4 regions of the Rhizobium hidalgonense genome follow, and region 1 is predicted to be linked to each of the others. Evidence: riboswitches for the same ligand, from Rfam matches in the RefSeq annotation. Region 1 holds a riboswitch; each other region holds the start of a gene.

What was found. Region 1 has a riboswitch for cobalamin ahead of metE (5-methyltetrahydropteroyltriglutamate--homocysteine S-methyltransferase). Riboswitches for the same ligand answer to the same signal wherever they lie in the genome.
Region 2: it holds a riboswitch for cobalamin, as region 1 does, so the genes downstream of both, FFM81_RS08065 (ABC transporter substrate-binding protein) here and metE (5-methyltetrahydropteroyltriglutamate--homocysteine S-methyltransferase) in region 1, are expected to answer to the same signal.
Region 3: it holds a riboswitch for cobalamin, as region 1 does, so the genes downstream of both, bluB (5,6-dimethylbenzimidazole synthase) here and metE (5-methyltetrahydropteroyltriglutamate--homocysteine S-methyltransferase) in region 1, are expected to answer to the same signal.
Region 4: it holds a riboswitch for cobalamin, as region 1 does, so the genes downstream of both, cobU (bifunctional adenosylcobinamide kinase/adenosylcobinamide-phosphate guanylyltransferase) here and metE (5-methyltetrahydropteroyltriglutamate--homocysteine S-methyltransferase) in region 1, are expected to answer to the same signal.

The regions. Positions count from the first base shown of each region.
Region 1 is NZ_CP054027.1:489,460-494,978, reverse strand. Features, by position in the region: gene metE (5-methyltetrahydropteroyltriglutamate--homocysteine S-methyltransferase) at 1-2,262, opposite strand, end outside; cobalamin riboswitch at 2,367-2,635, opposite strand; gene FFM81_RS02355 (heavy metal translocating P-type ATPase) at 2,675-4,921, opposite strand; gene FFM81_RS02350 (MerR family transcriptional regulator) at 4,993-5,415, shown strand; gene FFM81_RS02345 (TIGR03862 family flavoprotein) at 5,488-5,519, shown strand, end outside.
Region 2 is NZ_CP054027.1:1,708,275-1,713,793, forward strand. Features, by position in the region: partial or broken gene ilvB (biosynthetic-type acetolactate synthase large subunit) at 1-606, shown strand, start outside; gene FFM81_RS08050 (hypothetical protein) at 715-1,128, opposite strand; partial or broken gene FFM81_RS32650 (hypothetical protein) at 1,334-1,531, opposite strand; gene FFM81_RS08055 (hypothetical protein) at 1,649-2,242, shown strand; gene blh (bifunctional sulfur transferase/dioxygenase Blh) at 2,356-3,636, shown strand; cobalamin riboswitch at 3,804-4,058, shown strand; gene FFM81_RS08065 (ABC transporter substrate-binding protein) at 4,215-5,231, shown strand; gene FFM81_RS08070 (FecCD family ABC transporter permease) at 5,228-5,519, shown strand, end outside.
Region 3 is NZ_CP054027.1:1,991,462-1,996,980, forward strand. Features, by position in the region: gene FFM81_RS09500 (methyl-accepting chemotaxis protein) at 1-509, opposite strand, end outside; gene FFM81_RS09505 (MFS transporter) at 747-2,153, opposite strand; cobalamin riboswitch at 2,357-2,543, shown strand; gene bluB (5,6-dimethylbenzimidazole synthase) at 2,586-3,275, shown strand; gene FFM81_RS09515 (DUF2865 domain-containing protein) at 3,306-4,403, opposite strand; gene FFM81_RS09520 (ribonuclease H family protein) at 4,553-5,086, shown strand; gene FFM81_RS09525 (NADP-dependent malic enzyme) at 5,102-5,519, opposite strand, start outside.
Region 4 is NZ_CP054027.1:1,845,759-1,851,277, reverse strand. Features, by position in the region: gene cobN (cobaltochelatase subunit CobN) at 1-1,184, opposite strand, end outside; gene cobW (cobalamin biosynthesis protein CobW) at 1,189-2,238, opposite strand; gene cobU (bifunctional adenosylcobinamide kinase/adenosylcobinamide-phosphate guanylyltransferase) at 2,243-2,767, opposite strand; cobalamin riboswitch at 3,094-3,489, opposite strand; gene FFM81_RS08760 (chloride channel protein) at 3,742-5,519, shown strand, end outside.

The sequences.
Region 1 (5,519 bases):
CTCTTCCCACTTGCGGGTCTTCAGGCCGCAATCCGGATTGACCCACAACTGCCCGTCCGAGAGTCGCCCGCGGGCAAGCTGCATGAGCTCGGTCATCTCGGCGACCTCGGGAACGCGCGGCGAATGGATATCGTAGACGCCGGGGCCGATTTCGTTCGGATATTTGTAGCTTCGGAAGGCTTCCAGTAGCTCCATCTTCGAACGGGAAGTCTCGATGGAGATGACGTCGGCATCCATCGCGGCGATGGCGCCGATGATCTGGTTGAACTCCGAATAGCACATGTGGGTGTGGATCTGTGTCTCGTCGGCAACGCCGGTCGAGCACAGGTGGAAACTTTCCACCGCCCAGTCGAGATAGGCCTTCCAGTCCGCCTGACGCAGCGGCAGGCCTTCACGAAGTGCCGCCTCATCGATCTGGATCATCGCCGCACCCGCCTTTTCGAGATCGGTCACCTCGTCGCGAATCGCCAGCGCGATCTGCCGGCTGACATCTGCACGCGCAAGATCGTCGCGGACGAAGGACCAGTTGAGGATCGTCACCGGCCCCGTCAGCATGCCCTTCACCGGCTTTTCCGTCAGCGATTGCGCATAACGCCACCATTCCAGCGTCATCGGCTTCGGGCGCGAGACGTCGCCGAAGATGATCGGCGGACGGACATAGCGTGAACCGTAACTCTGCACCCAGGCATGGGCGGTGAAGGCGAAGCCTGAAAGCTGCTCGCCGAAATACTGCACCATGTCGTTACGCTCGAACTCGCCGTGAACGAGCACGTCGAGTCCGATCTCCTCCTGCCAGCGGATCGCCGATTCCGTCTCCTTTCTGAGGAAGGCCTCGTAATCGGAGCCGCTGATCGCACCCTTGACATAGGCCGCGCGCGACTTGCGCACTTCCGGCGTCTGCGGAAAGGAACCGATCGTCGTCGTAGGGAAGAGCGGCAGTCGCAACCGGTCGTCCTGAAGCGCTTTGCGCGCGAGGAATGCGCGACCTCGGCGTTTCATCCTCCCGTCGATGCCTGCCAATCGCACCGCAACTCCGGCGTCATGAACCCTTGAGGAAGAGGCGCGGGCAGCGACGGCGCGCAAAGACGCTTCAAGCGCACCGATAACGCCGCTCCGGTCCGCAGCACCGCTGCCGAGCACGGCAAGCTCGTCCAGCTTCTGCGTCGCAAAGGCGAGCCATGTTTTCAGCTCGCCGTCGAGCCCTGCTTCCAGATCGAGATCGATCGGCACGTGAAGGAGGGAGCAGGACGGCGCGATTTGAAGTCGATGTTCCCCTAACCTGGAAACCAGCGGCGCGATCCTGTTCAGGATGGCGTTTAGATCGGCCCGCCAGATGTTGCGTCCGTCGATGACGCCGAGCGACAGCACGAGACTATCAGGAGTCCTTTCCAGGAGAATCTCGACCTGCTGCGGCCCGCGCACCAGATCGACATGAAGGCCTGCGACCGGCAACTCAATTGCCGCCGGAAGATTGTCGCCCAAGTCGCCGAAATAACCGGCGAGCATGATCTTGAGATCCGGCACCACTTCGCCAAGCGCCCGGTAAGTCTGGTTGAGCGCGGCGCGCTCGCTGTCGGAAAGATCGAGGACGAGGCATGGCTCGTCGACCTGTATCCAGTCGGCACCTGCCGCACTCAACTCGGCAAATATCTTGGCGTAGACCGGCAGCAGCCGGTCGAGCAGCTCGACCGTGTCGAAGCCGGCCTCGGTGGATTTGGCGAGTTTCAGGAAGGTGACTGGCCCTAGAATGACCGGCCGCGTATGGATACTTAGCGCCTTCGCCTCCAGGAATGCCTCCAGCGGTCTATTCGCAGTCAGCGTGAACGCCTGGTCACGCCTGAGTTCCGGAACCATGTAGTGGTAGTTGGTGTCGAACCATTTGGTCATCTCCAGCGCCGGCACCCCGTGACCATGGTGGACATGGCCGCAATCGCCGTGATGGCTCTCGCCGGTCGAGCCGCGCGCCATCGCAAAATAGGTGTCGAGATCGACAGGACCGCCCTTCCAGCCATAAGCGGCCGGAATCGCGCCGACCATCACCGCGAGATCGAGAACATGATCATAGAGCGAGAAGTCATTGGAGGGGATGATGGCGATCCCCTTTTGCTGCTGCAGCTCCCAGTTCTCGGCGCGCAGCTTTTTCGCCGTTTCCAGGAGTGCTGCCGCGTTGCTCTTGCCGGCCCAGTAGCTTTCCAGCGCGAATTTCAGTTCGCGGTGGCTTCCGATCCTCGGAAAGCCGAGATTTGCAGTCTTGATGCTCATTTCCTTACCCCGAAGGTTATGGGCAAGGCACTGGCGAGACGCATCGACGAACGGACATGAAGGTACCGTTTCGCAGAAGGCGGCACACCGGGACACCCCGCCCGTGGACGTTATCGATCGTGGCAGGTCTCCTGACTTGCGGGTCGTTGCCACCGTCCAGTCTTCCCGGGCGTCTTTCCCAGTGACGTCAATTGGACGGCGGCTCTCCGCCTACAGTTGCGGGGGCAGCTTCGGATTGGGCGCTACTGCATAATTCCTGAAATCGGATTCCATTTCAGGATAAAATTATGCAGCAATTCAACACAGCGCCGCACCGAATTCCCTCTTAGCTCCGGACCGAACGATCCGCAGAACCACGATGCCGCGAGAATGCGCCCGCAAGCGGATGCCGTCAAGAAATATAAAGAAATGTTTATATCTTTATTCGAAGCAGTCGCAACGCATTGATCGTTACCAATACTGTCGCGCCGGTATCGGCGAGGATCGCCGCCCAGAGCCCGGTGATGCCGGCAATCGTCGTCACCAGGAACACCGCCTTCAACCCGAGCGCGATGGTAATATTCTGCAGGATGTTGCGCATCGTGCGTTTGGACAGTTCAATCATCCGTGCGACGTCGCCGACGCGTCCGTGCAACACGGCGGCATCGGCCGTCTCCAGCGCCACATCGGTGCCGCCGCCCATGGCGATGCCGATATCGGCAGCAGCCAGCGCCGGCGCATCGTTGATGCCGTCGCCGACCTTGGCGACGATGAAGCCCTGGCGCTTCAATTCGCCGACGACTTGCTGCTTGTCTTCCGGCATCATCTCGCCGCGCCAGTCGATGCCGAGCATGCCGGCAACGGCTGCCGCCGTTCGCTTGTTGTCGCCCGTCAGCATGATCGCCTTGACGCCTGCCAATTTCAGTGTGGAGAGCCCGGCCTGCGCATCCCCGCGCGGCTCGTCGCGCATGGCGATGAGGCCGGCCGCAACACCATCGACGAGCAGGACCGAGACACTCTTGCCTTCGTCGTTCAGAACAGTGATGCGCGCTTCCTGTTCGCCGTCCAGCGCGCCGCGCTCGCGGGCAGCGGGCGGCGACAGCAGGTCCAGCGTCTCGCCGCCGACCTTGCCGCTGATACCCTTGCCCGGCAGTGCTTCCAGCTCGAAGGCCGGCGGCACGGGAAGGCCGTCCGCCTTGGCGCGGTTAAGGATCGCCAGCGCCAAGGGATGGCTGGAACCCTGCTCCAGCACCGCGGCGCGCGAGAGCACCTGCGCCTCGCTCAATCCGAAGGAAACGATATCGGTCACCTGAGGCTTGCCTTCCGTCAGCGTGCCTGTCTTGTCGAAGGCGACCATCGTCACCTTGCCGAGCGTTTCCAGCACTGCGCCGCCCTTCATCAGCAGCCCGCGCCGCGCACCCGCCGAAAGCGACGCGGCGATTGCCGCTGGCGTCGAAATGACGAGCGCGCAGGGGCAGCCAATCAGCAGGATGGCAAGGCCCTTATAGACCCATTCATTCCACAAGCCGCCGAACAACAGCGGCGGCAAGACCGCAACAAGTGCTGCGATCACGACCACGCCGGGCGTGTAATAGCGCGAGAACCGATCGATGAAGCGTTCCGTCGGCGCCTTGGATTCCTGCGCTTCCTCCACCAGCTTGACGACGCGGGCGATGGTATTGTCGGCAGCGGCCGCCGTGACGCGGACCCTGAGCACCGCGTCGCCATTCACCGTTCCGGCGAAGACGACGGCATCGACGCCCTTGCGCACCGGCGTGCTTTCGCCCGTTACCGGCGCCTCGTCGATCGCGCTCTCGCCCGAGATGATGATGCCGTCCGCCGAAATGCGGTCGCCCGGACGCACCATGATGATCGCGCCGACGACAAGGCTCTCCGCCGGCACCTCCCGCGTCTGACCGTTCTCTTCGAGCAGCGCATTCTTCGGCACCAGCGCGGTCAGCGACTGGATGCTTTCGCGCGCCTTGCCGGCGGCCACGCCCTCCAGCAGCTCACCGACGAGGAACAGGAATACGACGGTCGCCGCCTCCTCCCCCGCATTGATGATGACGGCGCCGACGGCAGCGATCGTCATCAGCATCTCGATCGAAAATGGCGTGCCGGAGAGAGCCGCCATGACCGCCCGCCGCGCGATCGGCACCAGACCGACCAGCATGGCGATGATGAAGGCATAAGATCCGATCGCCGGCACCAGATGGCCGATCGCATAGGCGGCAATCAGCGCTGCACCCGAGAAGATGGTCAGCCGGCCCTTCTTGCTCTGCCACCAGGGACCGGTCGTCGGCCCATGGTCATGTCCATGCAGACCTTCGATTTCCTTTTCGCCACGGGCAAGGCCGTGATCGTGACCTGCGTGATCGTGGTCATGGCCTTCGTGATCGTGATCGTGACCCACGTGATCGCCGTGATCATGCGAGCCGTGGTCATGTGTCGGCGCCACGCCTCCGGCAAAGGGCGAGACGGAATATCCGAGCCCCGTCACCTTCTTCTCGATCGCCTTGAGATCGCTGCCGTCATGCCGGACGGTCATCGTGCCGGCCATCACCGAGACGGAAACATCCGCGACACCCGCCACGCGCCTGACCGCGGTATCGATCTTGGTTGCACAGGAGGCGCAATCCATGCCGCCGACCCGGTATCGTGTCTCGCTCGTTTCAGCCATGATCCGCTTCCTTGTCAAACAGAAGCATCTCTCCTACATCCTCTAGCGACTAGAGGTGCAAGAGAAAAATCATGAAAAAGATCACCATTGGTGAAGCGGCTCGCCAGAGCGGCGTCAAAGTGCCGACGGTGCGTTATTACGAAAGCATCGGCCTGCTCGCCGCGCCGAGCCGCAGCGAGGGCAACCAGCGCTCCTTCGAGCCCGCCGACATCAGCCGCCTCGCCTTCATTCGCCATGCCCGCGAACTCGGTTTCGAGATCGAGGCGATCCGCACGCTGCTCACCCTGCAGGATGATCCGCACCAATCCTGCGCCTCGGCCGATGCCATCGCCAAGGCCCGCCTCGTCGAGGTCGAACAGCGCATCCGCAGCCTGATGGCGCTGAAGGCCGAGCTGGAAACCATGGTGGAAGGCTGCGGCCATGGCCGGGTCGACCAATGCCGCGTCATCGAGGTTCTCGCCGACCACGGCCAGTGCACGCATTCGCGCCACTGACGAACTGACAATCTTGCAAGCAACCAACGCCCACGTCAAAACTGCAGCAGAAAGAATCGGGCGAAGGCATCCATGAACCAGAAGCGAATTGCCATCATCGGCGG
Region 2 (5,519 bases), 1.2 Mb from region 1:
TCATCATGCCGCAATATGCCATCGAGCGGCTTTATGAACTGACCAAGGATCGGGAAACCTACATCACGACGGAGGTCGGCCGGCATCAGATATGGGCGGCGCAATATTATCGCTTCGAGCAGCCGAACCGCTGGATGACATCAGGTGGCCTGGGGACGATGGGATACGGGCTGCCCGCCGCCCTCGGCGTGCAGATCGCCAATCCCGACAGCCTCGTCATCGACATAGCGGGCGATGCCTCGGTGCAGACGACGATGAAGGAAATGTCGGCCGCCGTGCAGCACAAGGCGCCGATCAAGATCTTCATTCTCAACGGCGGCGATCAGTTAACGCAACGGCAGCACGGAAACCCGGATTTCGTAAAACTTGCGGAAGCCTATGGCGGACAGGGCATTCGCTGCGAGAGGCCGGCCGAACTCGACGATGCGATTACGGAGATGATCGAGGTGAACAGGCCTGTTCTGTTCGACTGCCGCGTCGCCGAATTCGCCGCGCCTGCCGACGACTGGGGCGGGCAGGGCGTATCATAATATGTTGCTGCCCGGCGAGGTTGGCGACGCGCTGTTTGCCGCGTCAGCCGATGTTGGCGGAGAGAGTCGCGTCTAGCGACTTTGGAACACGGTTTGAAATGTCAGTCGCAGCTGTGGATTCTGCGACTGACATCGAGCCATCAGGCCTCCGGCTTTAGGGAGAGGTTTTCAGCGCTCGGGCCGGCTATTTGATGACGCTTACGTTCATCACGGTCTCCTGGATCTTCCCGTACCCGTAGGGCGATCTCAGAACGAACCTGTCACTGCCGATGTAGCCTGGCTCCGGTGTATAATATCCAACCACGCCTCCAACCTTAACCGTCCGGCATTTCGCCAGCTTTCCGGTTGCGCCGGGAAATACCGGTTCGTGGACAATCTGGAGACGGCCATGCTTGGGCTGTTCCACGATATGCGTGGCCGGATAATCGGCGTGGCTGCAATCGTCATTGATATGCCAGGTCTGGCCTATCTTCGTCTTTTCACCACTGAGCGCTGTTATCGATTTGGACTTTTGCCTGAAGCTGTCGGAGGTTGTGGTGCAGCTCGAAAGTGAAATTGCTGCGATTGCCAGTATCAAGTATGAAAAAATGCTTTTCACTATAAATCCTCAACTTTTGCTTGAATGAATATTGGATTTTTCTGAGGAGTCAATCAGGGTGCGAAACCGGATCCGGCAGTCGATGGCCACCCTCGTCCTTCGAGGCCCCTGCGGGACACCTCAGGATGAGGGCGGAGAGAGGACGCGGCTTGTGTCACCGGAATGTTCTGCGGCGTGCCAACGGCCAGACTCTGCGTGGCGCGGCTCAGCCGCAACCCATCGCAGCGGGAAACCTTTGCCGACCGAGTGAATGCTGTCGACTCGATGCCAGGCGCCTCACACGCCATTCCCGAGCGATCACCCGCCAGGCGGCCGGCGGGGTAGCGAAGGCGCGGGAGAAGGCGCGGTTGAAGGCGGCTTCGGTGGCGTAGCCTGCGTCGTCGGTGATCGCCGCGATTGACTGTGAAAAGCTGGGGCTGGGCAGAAATGTCTGCGAAAGCCTCCCGCCGCAATGCTTGCACGAAACAATGGACCTGTGAGATTGTGCATTTGGGATTGCATGATCAGGGCGGAGTGGCGGATGCGGCTGGGTGACATGCAGTCTGTTCTTCAAATCAGCGTTGCGTTGAATCTGGCGTATTTTTCGTTTCGCGAGATACGCACGCCGGCTTTGAAGCAATACGATCGCGCCATGAGGCAGACCGACGAGACCATTGCGCGGGCTCTGGCGCTTTACCGATCGGTACCGAAACCGGAAAAGATCTTGCCGGGCAGCGAGGAGACAAGCGCTTGGATGACGGCGGATGTGGAGGCTCAGAAATTGAACCTTCATATCTGGAACCAGCGTCGTTCGCAGGCACCGTACAGCGAAAACATGTATTCTTACGATAAGGCTGTCAGCTACGCGGCGCTTGTTGTCGGCGCCATCGCTTTCGTTCTTCTGGTACTGTGCTCTGCCTTTGCGGGAGAGGCCATTCGCATTCGCTATTTTCTCGGCGTCACCGGGATTTGCCTTCTCCCGACCATGATGGCTGTCGCCTACAGCTGGCTGATAGCGGGCATGGTGGAAAAAGAGATTGGCATCGTGAAGGACAGGGCGCTCGCTGTCGAACAGGAGATGCATCGCTTTACAGAGAAGGTGCCGCGCAAATATTTCTCCGCGCCGGCACTATAGGACGTGAGGCTTGCAGCATGGTAGAGCGCGCATCCTTGCGCTCAACAATATACTTATGAGATTGTATCGATATACATGCGATACTGTATGATGCAGGCAGCGCGGGGGCTTCGATGACATCCGTGAAGGTCAATGAACAGATATCGGTGGCGGGGCAGCCCGATGCCGCCGGTTTTGCCGCTTTCGCGGCAGACGGCTTTGCCGCCGTCATCAATGACCGGCCGGATGGGGAGGAGCCGGGGCAACCCGGCAATGCAGCGGAGAAGGCTTCCGCAGCCGCCGCCGGGCTCGCCTACAGCTTCGTGCCGGTGAAGGGGACCGAGATCACCGAGGCCGATATTCACGCCTTCCAGGCCGCGATGACGCAAGCGAAGGGACCGATCGTTGCCCATTGCAAGAGCGGCACGCGGGCGCTGACGCTCTATGCGCTCGGCGAAGTGCTGGACGGGCGGATGAAGCCCGGGGATGTCGAGGCGTTCGGTCAAAATCTGGGCTTCGATCTTGCCGGCGCGCGCCGCTGGCTGGAAAAACGGACGGGGCAGGCGGCTGATGTGAAGGCCTTCTTCGAACCCCGCACCAGCAGTGTGCAATACGTCGTTTCAGACCCGGCGACGAAACGCTGCGCCGTCATCGACCCGGTGCTTGATTTCGACGAGATGTCGGGTGCGACGGGAACGGCCAATGCCGATGCCATCCTCGCGCATATCGAAAGCGAGGGGCTGGCGGTCGAGTGGATCCTCGACACGCATCCACATGCCGATCATTTCTCCGCCGCGCATTACCTCAAAGGAAAGACCGGCGCGCCGACGGCGATCGGCGCCCATGTCACCGACGTCCAGCGGCTCTGGAAGGAGATCTACAACTGGCCGAAGTTCGAAGCCGACGGCTCGCAATGGGATCGGCTGTTTGGCGATGGCGACACTTTCGAGATCGGCGGGCTTGAAGCCCGCGTGATGTTCTCGCCCGGCCACACGCTTGCCTCGGTGACCTATGTGATCGGTGACGCCGCCTTCGTTCATGACACCGTGTTCACGCCGGATTCCGGCACGGCGCGCACGGATTTCCCCGGCGGCAGCGCCAGCGCCCTCTGGCACTCGATCCAGGCGATCCTGTCGCTGCCCGAGGACATCAGGCTGTTTTCCGGCCACGACTATCAGCCCGGGGGCCGTCACCCGCGCTGGGAAAGCACGGTGGCCGCCCAGAAGCGCGCCAATCCGCATATATCAGGCATCGACGAGGCCGGCTTCGTGGCGCTGCGCCAGGCACGCGACCGAACGCTGCCGAAACCGAAGCTGATGCTACACGCGCTACAGGTCAACATCCGCGGCGGACGGCTGCCCGAGCCGGAGGATAATGGCCGGCGCTATCTGAAGATCCCGCTGGATGCGTTGTAGCAAGGCGCAGCGTTGCGGCGCGTGCTTCGAGGCATCGCACTCGCAGGCTGCGCATCGCAGCATGAGGGACGTTGGCGGATGCCGCGAGCCACGACAGACAGCGCTCCCACGTTCCCTCTCCATTTCTCAACTCCCCCGCAATAGTCATTGACGCCGCCCGGGCAGGCGACGTAACTGGGGGCGACGGTTCCCTGAAGATGACTCCAAGGGGATTAATAGGGAACACGGTGAGGACGACCCAGTAGGGACCGAGACCGTGGCTGCCCCCGCAACTGTAAGCGGATTGTCCATCATCCCGGGGCGAGCGCTTCAGCGTCCATCCCCAGGGGCCTTGGCCCAGCCACTGCGCATAGCGTGCGGGAAGGCGGTTGAAACGGCGTATATCCGCAAGCCAGGAGACCTGCCGTCAATCACGATCCAATCAACCGGGCGGGGATGCCCGGACAAGGAACAGACATGATTGACCTTCTGAACCTTTGCCTCATATCGGCATGCATCCGTCTCGATTGGGCCTCCTGCGGCGTAATCTACGCGTAAGCGTGATTTCTGCCCCTCTTTTCCCTTCATCGAGGTTTTCCATGCGCCAAATTCTCGCCACCATGACATTTGCCTTCGGGCTCGCAGGCCTTGCGGCACCAAGCCTTGCCGCAACCCAATATCCGCTGACCATCACCAATTGCGGCCAGCCGGTGACCTTCCAGAAGGCACCGGCAAAGATCGTCTCGATCGGCCAGGGCATGACCGAAGTCCTCTTTTCGCTCGGCCTTGCCGACAAGATCACGGGTACGGCCGTCTGGGTCGGTCCCGTCCTGCCGCAATATGCCGAGGCCAACAGCAAGATCAAGCGGCTTGCCGACAACGATCCGAGCTTCGAATCCGTCGTCGGGCAGGAGCCTGATCTGGTGGCGGCCGAGTTCGAATGGCATGTCGGCGCGCAGGGCTCGGTCGGCAAACGCGAGCAGTTCGCCGACCTCGGGATCAATACCTATCTCGCGCCGGCCGATTGCGTCGCCAAGGTCAACACCGACGGCGGTGACGGCGTGCGCAAGGAGCTGTTCACGATGGACCTGATCTACCAGGAAATTGCCGAACTCTCTGAGATCTTCGACGTCAAGGAGCGCGGCGATGCATTGATCGCGCAGCTGCAGAAGCGCGAGGCCGATGCCGTGGCGTCGATTTCAGGCGCATCGGGCAAGAACCTGCCGGTGGTCTTCTGGTTCTCCAGCAAGGACGTCAACGGCGACGCCTTTATTGCCGGCAAGAACAGCGCACCGGCCTATATCCTGAAGACGATCGGTGCGAGGAACGTCGTGACGACGGAAGAGGAATGGCCGCTGGTCGGCTGGGAAACCATCGCCCAGGCAAACCCTCAAGTCATCGTCATCGCGACGATGGATCGCCGCCGCTACGCGGCCGACGATCCCAAGGTCAAGGTCGACTTCCTCGAGAACGACCCGGTCACAAGGGAATTGGATGCCGTCAGGAACAAGCACTTCGTGATGATGGACGCGCAGTCGATGAACCCGACGATCCGGACGATCGACGGCATCGAGACATTGGCGAACGGCATCAAGTCTTTCGGCCTTTCGCAGTGAGCGCGATCTCCGCCAGGAAACAGGGATGGTGGGCGCCGGTAGCGCTCACCATTGCAGCGTTTCTGCTTCTCGGGCTGATGGTCAGCCTTGCCGTTTCCATCGGCGAGATCGCCATCCCGCTTGCGACGACGGCAGAGGCCGTCTTGAACCGGCTGTTCGGAACGGATTTCGAACTCAGCCGCATCCACCAGGGCATCGTCTGGGATTATCGTCTGAGCCGGGCGCTGGTTGCCGCAAGCGCCGGCGCGTCGCTGTCGCTTTGCGGGGCGATCCTCCAGGCGCTGCTGC
Region 3 (5,519 bases), 1.5 Mb from region 1:
TCGGCAGCGATTTTTTCGATCGACCAGTTGGTGACGACGTAGCCGGTGGCCTTGCCAGACTTATCCAGCGGAAGCGGCGCGATGATCGTGACCACGCCGGCAGATATTCCGCTGTCATCGATCGTCGTTTTTTCGGGCTTGGTGCTGAGGCGTTTCGCCAGATCGGCCGGTGCGGGCAGACCGTCAATGCCGTCGCGCGTCCACGTGTCGACGGCGGCAGGTTCCGCGTTGAAGGCAGCAAACTGCACCAGGTCGAGCGAGGGATCGTCGCGGTAGAGCGAATAGGCCTCGCGAACGGCGTTCGCCTTGCCCCATTTTACGCCGCCGGCAGCCAGGGACGCAAACTGCTCCGCATCCTTGGACCAGTTCGCCTTGGCGCCATCGATCAACGCCCTGGTTTCGTACATCCAGGTGTAGGTTGCAAAAGCGGAGATGCCGCAAAGGTTGACGGCCACGATAATCGCCGCCAGCTTGGCTGTCAGAGGCATCGTTTTCAAAAGTTGGAACATGCCGCGGGGGCCTCGAAACGCAGCTCAGTCGGATATGTTCTCGACCAGCCTATCAACACGGGCATCCACGCCGGCAGTCGCAGCATGAGCACTCATGCCCATGTCCCCCTTGCGACCCAAAACGCGCAGACGCAGTGTGTCTTTGATGTGTGAATAAATCATAAAGTAGAATGGGATACCGGCGCGGACCGGCGTTTCGGCCGGCCTTGATCGCCGAGAGCTGCTTTTCTTGCGAAATTAGGGGCTGTTTTCCGCCATGGCCCCGTCGGGCTCGATCCCGCGATGCTTGCGGCGGCGCGTCGTCAGCTCCGCGCCGGCATCGCGCGGCAGGCGCAGGAAGGTGATGCAGGCCAGCGCCGAAATGGCAGAGACGCTGAAAAAGGCGATGTGGAAATCCGAAACCAGCAGCCTGCCGCCGTGGAGACTGCTCGAAATTTCCAGGATGCTGCCGGCAATCGCCACACCCATCGCCATGGAGATACGCTGGGCAACAGCGTTGATCGCGGTCGCCTGGCTGCTGTCGGCATCGTCGACATCGCCGAAGGCCATGGCGTTGACGCCGGAAAAGGCCATGGAGCGGAACAGGCCGCCGATCAGCAGGCAGGCCATGATCAGCGGCAGCGGCGTTGCAACGGTGAAGAGCCCGTTGATGCCGAGGAAGATTGCCGCCAGCAAGGTGGTGATCGATATGACGGTTCGGAAGCCGAAGGCATTGAAGGTGCGCGAAGCGGCGAATTTCGACCCCATCGAGCCGAGCGCGCTGACGAAGGTGACCGAGCCCGATTGCAACGGCGTCAGGCCGAAACCGAGCTGCAGCATCAGCGGCATCAGAAAGGGCAGAGCGCCGAGGCCCATGCGGAAATTGGAGGCGCCGAGGATAGCCGCCCGGAACAGCGGGTAGCGGAACATTTTCGGATCGAGAAGCGGATGGGGCGCGCGGCGGGCATGCAGAAGGTAGATAGACCCGGCAAGGATGCCGATCGCCACGGTGATATAACCGTAGATGATGGGCACGGCCGGCAGGCTGATGACCGACAGGCCGAAGACGAAGCCGGAAAAGCCGATGCCGCAAAGGAAGAAGCCGGGAAAATCCATCGGCCGCGGACTGCGCGGCTCGACCGCCGGCAGGAAACGCGTGACGAGGATAATGCCGGCGACGCCGATCGGGACGTTAATCCAGAAGATCCAGTGCCAGGTGAGATAGGTGGTCAGAAAACCGCCGATCGGCGGCCCCATGATCGGGCCGATCAGGGCGGGAATGGTAAGCCAGGCCATGGCATCAACGAGTTCGTGGCGCGGCGTTCCCCGAACCAGCAGCAGGCGGCTGACCGGCGTCATCATCGAGCCGCCGGCGCCCTGGATCAGCCGCGAGACGACGAAAGCGGCGATCGAATTGGAAAAGGCGCAGGCGACCGAGCCGATCATGAAGACTGAGATTGCCAGGCGGAAGATGTTGCGCGCGCCGAAACGATCGGACATCCAGCCGCTGATCGGGATGAAGATCGCCAGCGCCACGAGATAGCTGGTGACGGCAAGCTTCAGCGCGATCGGCGAGGTGCCGATATCGGCGGCGATGGCCGGCAGGCTAGTGGCGATCACGGTCGAATCCATCTGTTCCATGAACAGGGCGACCGCAAGGATCATGGGCGTCAGGCGGGACACGGGCAACCGGGGTGCTGCGAGGGACTGCATCGTCCATACGCCGTCGGCGATGATAAGGCCATAGAAACGATCGATGAAGGGGTTTGGCGAGCTGCTTCAAACCGACGCGGGGCGGGGTGAGCTCATTATTGCGCTTCGCTTTCGACTGCGCCATCGGAGCGGCCTTGCCGCAGCACCCGTTTCCTGAAATAGATGCGCCGTCAGGTGCCCGCCGTCAAAGCGGGAGAATCGGGAATCCGGTGCAAGGCCGGAACGTGCCCAACGCTGTAAGGCCGACGCTTGCCGCAACATTACGCCACTGGCTCTTGCCGGGAAGGCTGCGGCAGACGGATGACGCCAAGTCAGAAGACCGGCCTGGCAAGATAGACCCAACCCGCGCGGACGGCGGGCGGTTGCGTTGTTGGGGATTTGACGATGCGACCCTTTGATGAGGATGCCCTGTCAGTGGCGTCCGGTTTTTCCTTGGCTGAACGCCAAGCCGTTTATCACGCGATCATGACGCGGCGCGACGTGCGCAGCCAGTTCCTGCCCGACCCGTTGCCCGACGATGTCGTGGCGCGGCTGCTGACGGCCGCCCATCATGCGCCCTCCGTCGGCTTCATGCAGCCGTGGAATTTCATTCTGGTGAAAAGTCCAACTGTGCGAGCGCGCATCCGGGACGCTTTTGCCAAGGCCAACGAGGAGGCGGCATTAATGTTCGAGGGCGAGCGGCGGCAGGCCTATCGCTCGCTCAAGCTCGAAGGCATCGTCGAGGCGCCGCTCGGCATATGCGTGACCTGCGATCCCACCCGCAGCGGCAGCGTGGTGCTGGGGCGCACTCATAATCCGAGGATGGACAGCTATTCCACAGTCTGCGCGATCCAGAATCTCTGGCTAGCGGCCCGCACTGAGGGGATCGGCATCGGCTGGGTTAGCATCTTTCGGGAAGGCGACCTGAAGAGCATTCTCGGCATACCCGAGCATATCGAGGTGGTCGCCTGGCTCTGCGCCGGTTTTGTCGATCGGCTCTATGACCAGCCGGAACTCTCCGTCAAAGGCTGGCGGCAGCGGCTGCCGCTCGAGGAGCTGGTGTTTCATGATGGCTGGGGGCGCAGCGAGCGCTGAACGGCGTCGCTTCGAACGCGGCTCGGCCAATCACTGCTGTTGCGGCTGCGGTCCCGGCGTTGCCGGATTGGCGAGGTCGATCGAGCCCTGATCGCCGGCGAGGAACTGCGGGCCGACCTGGCGGACCTTGCTCTTCGTGGGGTCGTAGGGACGTTCCGGAACCGATGGCTGCGGCGCGGCGGCCGCAGCGGCATCCTTCGCCGGCGGATTGGTGTGGATGGTGGTGATCGAGCCCTGCTGCGGCGGTTGGCTCACCGCCTGCTTGCCGCGCATCTCGTCGTAATAGGCGGTGAGATTGCAGGCGCAGGAGGTCTTTTCGCCAGGTGTGCGGTTCTTGTAGGCAAAGGCGTTCTTCATGGCGCTGTAGGGCGTGCCGGTTGCAACCGAGATCATGTTCGAGGCCTCGGTACTCGTCACGTCGCGATAGAAGAGTTCCGTCTCGATGCCGGGGCACATCTTGGCGCAGGTCTCGGCGTCGCGGCCGAAATCGACCGAGGTGGCGTTCGAGCTGATCGGAAAGAAACCACCGTCGCAGCTGCGCACGCACATGGTGCTGACAGGCGACATCATGTCGGCCCGCGGCAGGCCGTAACGCGGGTCGACCTCTCCACCGCCGCCGAGCGGGATGAAGGTATCGGAGCGCATTGCCTGTTCCTCGACGCTCGGAGCGGGGTCGTTGGCGCGACGCTCGTCGGGCGCATAGAAGTTTTCGCTGTTGCAGCCGTTGCGGTCGAGCGCGGCAATCAACTCGCGGCGGGCGCCGTCATCACCGCCGCCCTGGGCGCGCAGCTCGGCGCGGCGGTCCTGGAGATAACGGATATTGTCGATCATCCGGGCTTCGGCCTGCGAGAGCTCGTCGCAATAATCGGCACTTTCGCCGCCGATCACCACCATGCTGCCGGAGGTGCAGCCGTAGCTGCGCAGGTCGTTGCGAACCTTGCGCAGTTCAAGGTTCTGCTCGGCCATGGCGCTGGCATATTGGCGGGCTTCCGGGCCGTTGCCGTTGCCGATCGATCGCGGCAGGTCGGCGAGGCGGCCGCGCAGATCCTCGCAGATGACGCTGGTCTGCGCGGCGGCGGGCGCCGCGATGGCAAGAAGAAGCGCAAGAGACAGGTTTCGGCGTTTCACGGCTCGTTCCGGATGAGAAAGTGTCGATGGTCACTGGCGACTTCAACCGGCCGCGCGTTTTCCCTTAACGTGTTTCTCTTAATAAGCTCAGATGAAATCCTAGCGTATTTTCGCGACCTTATCCAGTAATCGCCCGAGACCCGGTGAAAATGACAGGCATTCCCGACGAGATCCGATCCTCCGCACCGGCATCAGGCGCACCGGGCTCCCAACACGGCCTTCACGTCTTCGCGGACGGTTGTTACGAGCCCGGTTCCGGGCATGGAGGATGGTCGTTTATCGCTTATCGCGATGCGGTGGAAATTGCCGCCGATTACGGTGGCGTTGAAGATTCCAGCAATAATGCGATGGAATTGACCGCCGTTCTCAAGGCAGCCATGTGGATCAATAGCCAAACAACTGGCGAAGCCGCGGTCATCTGGTCGGATTCCATCTATGCCGTCAAAGGCTGCAACAGCCGGCGACATATCTGGAAGAACAACGACTGGAAGAAAAGCGGCCCGAACGGGAATGGGCGAAGGCGAACGATCGACAATGCGGAACTCTGGAAAGCGGTCGATCTTCAGCTATCCCGGAACGCCCTGGTGAGCATTGCCTGGTGCAAGGGCCATTCGGGAATTATCGGCAACGAACGCGCGGATGTGCTCGCGGACAATGGGCGCTTGTCGATCCCGGGTGGCTGATATGTTCGCAGCCGGCTATGCCGGCTGCGACGCCTCGACGACGGCCAGCGCCGCCATGTTGACGACACCGCGGGAGGTGACCGAGGGCGCGAGGATGTGGGCGGGCAGGGCGGTGCCGAGCAGGATCGGGCCGACATGCAGGCCGTCGGTCATCGACTTCACCACACCAAGCGTGATGTTGGCGGCGTCGAGGTTCGGGAAGACCAGCAGATTTGCTTCATCGTGCAGCGTCGTATCCGGCATGACACGTTTGCGCAGCGCTTCGGTGATAGCGCTTTCGCCATGCATTTCCCCATCGACCTCGAGATCGGGCGCGGTGTCGCGCACCAGCTGCAGGGCGTTGCGCATCTTCGTGGCGCTTTCGGATTCGCGCGAGCCGAAATTGGAATGCGAGACGAGCGCAGCACGCGGGGTGATGCCGAAGCGGCGGATT
Region 4 (5,519 bases), 1.4 Mb from region 1:
AGATCACGCGCCGACAGACCTTGCGAGGAGGCAGCCCATGCCTCCCGCGACGAGGCCGACAGGATCGCCTGCAGCACGACCGCCCCATCCGCCTCCAGCACTGTCGGCTGCCGGTCCGCACCCGGGGCCGAAACTGCAAAGCCGGTGGTGTTGATGACGACATCGGGTTTCAGCGCCGAAAACACGCTCTCGATGATGCCCATCGAAACCGGATCCTTGAGGCTGTAGGCAAAGACCGGCAGCGGCCTCAGGCCAAGCGACTGCAAAGCGTCGATCAACGCCTCGATCGGCTTGGTTTCGCCGCTCTGCACGAGGGCGCGGTAGAAGCTGATGGCGACGATGGGGGAAACTGTAGGTTCGAATTCCACGTCTTCCGTCGAGCTTGGGGTACCCCCCTCTGTCCTGCCGGACATCTCCCCCACAAGGGGGGAGATCGGGGATGAGAGGCCTCGTGCCGCCTCTTCCGGCGAAAGTGCGGCATTCTCAAACGTTTCTTTTGTTGGAAGCCCAAGCGACTTGCCGATCTCCCCCCTTGTGGGGGAGATGTCCGGCAGGACAGAGGGGGGTACCACAACCTCCATCGATAAGGAGGGCACCTCCAGAGCCACCCGCCGCCACTCCTCGACCCCGATCAGCCCCCGCCCCGGCCACCAGATGCCGGCCTTCATCAAGGGTGCGGCCGGTGCCGGCTTCTCCGCCCCCGACAGCATCGCCCCGGCATAATCGAGAAAGGCCCGCGCATTGGCATCGCCGCCTTCGATCAGATAGGCCCAGAGCGCGTTCAGATCGTCGAGATCGACATTCGAAAAAGGCACAAGCCCCGCATCCGGCCTGGCATCGCCCGGCAGCACGGCAATCAACGCACCGCTGCGAGCCGCACAAGCATGCAGCGCCTCCAGTGCATAGTGGAAATAGCTGGCGCCGCCGAGCGCGCGCACGATGATCAGCTTGGCGTGCCGCACTGTCCGCTCGACATAGGTATCGACCGACATCGGGTGCTTGAGGCTCATCAGGCTCGCAAGCCTCAGCGAATGCCGCCCCTCGCCGCCGTGACGGGCGGCCGCGATCGCCGCAAGCTCGCTGTCGGCCGCCGACAGGAACAGGATATCGCCGGGCGTCTGCCCGAGGTCGATCGCCTCCTCGCCGTCGCTGATCGTTCCCTGTTGAGCCAGAAGCAGATGCATGGGCTTACGCCAGCGCCTCGATCGCCGCCCTTACCGCACCCTCATCCATTTCGTGCAGGCCGATGACAACGAGGCGCGTTGCGCGCGTTTCGCCCAGGCCCCAAGCCCGGTCGAAGTAATGGTCGATGCGGCTGCCGACCGCCTGCAGCTGCAGGCGCATCGGCTTGCCCGAGATATCGACGAAGCCCTTGAGGCGCAGCACGTCATGGGTTGAGATGATCGTCTTCAGCGCTTCGACGAAGCCGGCGGGATCGGCAACGGCGCCAAGCTCGACGACGAAGCTGTCGAATTCATCGTGATCGTGCGGCGCGCCGTCCTCATGCTCCAACTCGTGATGCGACTTGCGGTTGGCGATATCATCCTCCGTGCCGATGCCGAGGCCGAGCAGGATGCCGGCCGGAACCTCGCCGTTTTTCGCCTCGATAATCACCGGCTTGCGCACGGTGCGGGAGGCGACTTCGTCACGCACGCGGCCAAGGCCGGCGACGTCGATCAGGTCGGTCTTGTTGAGCACGATCAGATCGGCGCAAGTGAGCTGGTCCTCGAACAGTTCCTCGATCGGGCTTTCGTGATCGAGCGATGCATCCTCACTGCGCGCCGCATCAACGGCATCATGGTCGTCGGCGAAGCGGCCGGCGGCGACAGCCGCACTGTCGACCACCGTGATGACGCCGTCGACGGTCACCTGAGTGCGAATGTCGGGCCAGTTGAAGGCGGCGACCAAAGGCTGCGGCAAGGCAAGCCCCGAGGTTTCGATGACGATATGGTCGGGCCGCTGCTCTCGTTCCAGGAGCTTCGTCATCGTCGGAATGAAATCGTCGGCAACGGTGCAGCAGATGCAGCCATTGGTGAGCTCGATGATATCGTCCTCGGTGCAATTCTCAGCGCCGCAGCCTTTCAGCACCTCGCCATCGACACCGAGATCGCCGAATTCGTTGATAATCAGCGCAATCTTCTTGCCCCCGGCATTGGTGAGCAGGTTGCGGATCATCGTCGTCTTGCCGGCGCCGAGGAAGCCGGTGATGACGGTTGCTGGAATCTTCTGCTGGTTCATGGACTTAACCCTTCATTTTCATCGGCAGACCTGCCGCGATAAAATAGACTTCGGCGGCCTTCGCCGCGATCGATTGGTGCAGCCGGCCGGCATGATCGCGAAAATCCCGCGCCATGCGATTGTCGGGAACGATGCCGAGGCCGACCTCGTTGGAAACGAAAACGAGCCGCGCCCTGGCGCCAGGCAGGAAATCGGCAAGCGCCGTAAACTCCGCTGCCAAATCACGCTCCTCCATCATCAGATTGGTGACCCAGAGCGTCAGGCAGTCGATCAGCACGATGCGCCCCTCGCCGTCGATGGCGGCAAGCTTGCCGACAAGATCGAGCGGCTCCTCATGCGTCGTCCAGGAGGGACCGCGGTCGGCCCTGTGCTGATCAATGCGCGCCCGCATCTCGTCGTCCCAGGCGCGGCCGGTGGCGAGGTAGTGGCGACCGAGGCCGGTCGCGACGACGAGGGATTCGGCAAAACGGGATTTGCCCGAGCGTGCACCGCCGAGGATAAGGGTGGAGTTGGAGGGGGCGATCGTCATGCGCAGATGGCCTCGTGCGAGAATGCGACGCCCCGCCACACTCCCTCATTCCTTTGCTCGTCACAGGAATCCAGCCACGGCGCGTCCGCGCCGTGAATGACTCCATACAGACTCTCAAGAATTCTCCCGCGCCCAAGGACTTGGGCGCACTGGATTCCTGTGACGAGCACAGGAATGAGGGAGGATAGGAAAGTGCGTATCACACGCCCCTCACCGAGAGGGACGGAATGGCCACCCAATGGCGCCGCACCAGGCCGCGCCGAATTCAATCGTTCAGCCAAAACAACCTCCGTGCTGGCAGCGGGCCTCTTGCCCAGGGGTGGGCTTCTTGCCCGGCACGAATGGCAGGTCTCCTGGCTCGCGGGTATCGGCGGCGATCGGGGCGACCCGTTACGGTCGCCCCTGATCGTGCCAGCGGGTCTGCCTCGCCTTCCCGGCTGCATCGGCGAAGAGGTGGACGATTCGTAGAAATAGAGGCGTCCGACCCCGGTTGATCACCATGCATGTCCAGTGGCTTTTCCGGCATGTCGCCCGTCCCGTCCGCCTGCACCATTGCGAGGCCGCCGGCCGAAAGGGCTCGATGCCGGATGGAAGACCCTGACCGCTCTACAGTCGCGGGGTCGGCTGTGATGAAGGCCCCCGGTTTGGGTCCGCCCCGTCACATTCCCTTTTCATCCGGAAAGGCATTACACCGATCCGGAACCATCCGTTATATCTGGATGGTCAGGCGACCATCCGTTGAGGGATGGTTAGGCAAGCTCAAGGGTGAAGTCAACCGGCCTTGGCGGTGGGCCAATCGTTTGCGACGCGGCACGCTCGGCCAAACACGACTTACCCTACCAGAATTATCGTCATTTATCAGAGACTTACGTCATAAATATTTGACTCTCGCGCCGGCTTTTCGCCGCAATTGCAAGGCAAGCGGACGGCATCACCGCCCTTGACCGGGTCTCTCCCCGCCTAGTTGTCTAGCCATGTTTATGAAATTGGATCAGCGCCGCCTGCGCGCGCTGCGTGTTTTCTTTGATCCGGAGCGGTTGCGCGCGCTGACCCGTCGCAGCGAGGTCGGCCTGTCGCTCGCCGGCGCCGTCGTCGGCATCGCCTCGGGACTTGCCGTCACCGGTATGAGCTTCGTCTCCAATGAATTGCACCAGCTGGTCTTCGGCATATCGGACGACGAAAGGCTGAGCTCCTCATTGATCGAAGACAAGCTGCTGCTGCTCACCGCCCCCGTCGTCGGCGGCGTCCTGCTCGGTCTGCTGCTTTTCGTCCTGGCGAAACGGCGCAAGAAGCCAATGGTCGATCCGATCGAGGCGAATGCGCTGCATGGCGGCCGCCTGTCCTTGACCGACAGTATCATCGTCGCGGTGCAGAACCTGATTTCCAACGGTTTCGGCGCCTCGGTCGGCCTGGAGGCCGGTTATACCCAGCTTGCCGCCGGCCTCGCCTCGAAATTCGGCCTGAAGCTGCAGCTTCGCCGCTCCGACCTGCGCGTGCTCGTCGGCTGCGGTGCGGCCGGCGCCATCGCCGCCGCCTTCAACGCACCGCTGACCGGCGCTTTCTATGCCTTCGAGCTGATCATCGGCACCTATACGATCGTGTCGCTGACCCCCGTCGTCGTCTCAGCCCTCGTCTCGACCCTCATCGCGCGATTACTCACCGAGGGCGATTTCACCATCGATATCGGCAGCTTCGGCTCGGTCGTGCCGGCCGATTATATCCCGGCTCTACTGCTCGGCGTCTTTTGCGCCGGCGTCGGCATCCTGCTGATGCAGGGCGTCGCCTTCATCGAAGAACTGGCGCGCAAGAGCGCGATCGCCCCGCCCTTTCGCCCGGCGCTGGGCGGCATCGTTGTCGGGCTCTTGGCGATGATCTCGCCGCAGGTGCTTTCGGCCGGCCACGGGGCGCTACATCTCAACCTTTCCCGCGACGTGGCTGTCCCGGCGCTGATCGGCCTCTTTCTGTTGAAATCGCTGGCCTCGGCGATCTCGATCGGCTCGGGCTTCAGGGGCGGCCTGTTCTTCGCCTCACTGTTCATGGGCGCCCTGCTTGGTAAGCTTTTTGCTTATTGCGGTCCCTATTTCGCCGATGCGACGCTGACGCCCGTCATCTATGCCGTTGTCGGCATGAGTTCGCTTGCGGTCGCCGTCATCGGCGGGCCGCTGACGATGACCTTCCTGGCGCTCGAAATTACCGGCGATTTTCCGATCACGGCGCTGGTGCTCGCCGCCGTCATCACCTCCTCGCTCGTCGTGCGCTCGACCTTCGGCTACTCCTTCGCCACATGGCGCTTCCATCTGCGCGGCGAAAGCATCCGCAGCGCCCATGACGTCGGCTGGATCCGTAACCTGACGGTGGACAAGCTGATGCGCGCCGACGTCAAGAAGGCCAGGGCCGGTATCACGCTGGAAGAGTTCAAGCAGGCCTTTCCGATCGGCTCCACCCAGCGCGTTATCCTCGTCGAGGAGAGCGACAAATATCTGGGCCTCGTGCTGGTGCCGGAAATCTACGCCAACCCGACCGACGCGCAGGACGAGGGCAAGACGCTCGCCGATTTCATCCACTACCGCAACGATTTCCTGCAGCCACAGATGAACGCCAGGCAGGCGGCGGCGATCTTCGACAAGAGCGAAAGCGAAGCCCTTGCCGTCGTCAATAACCTGATCGAACGCAAGGTGATCGGCCAGCTCAGCGAAAGCCACACCCTGCGCCGCTACAGCGAAGAACTCGACCGTCGCCGCCGCGAAGTGTC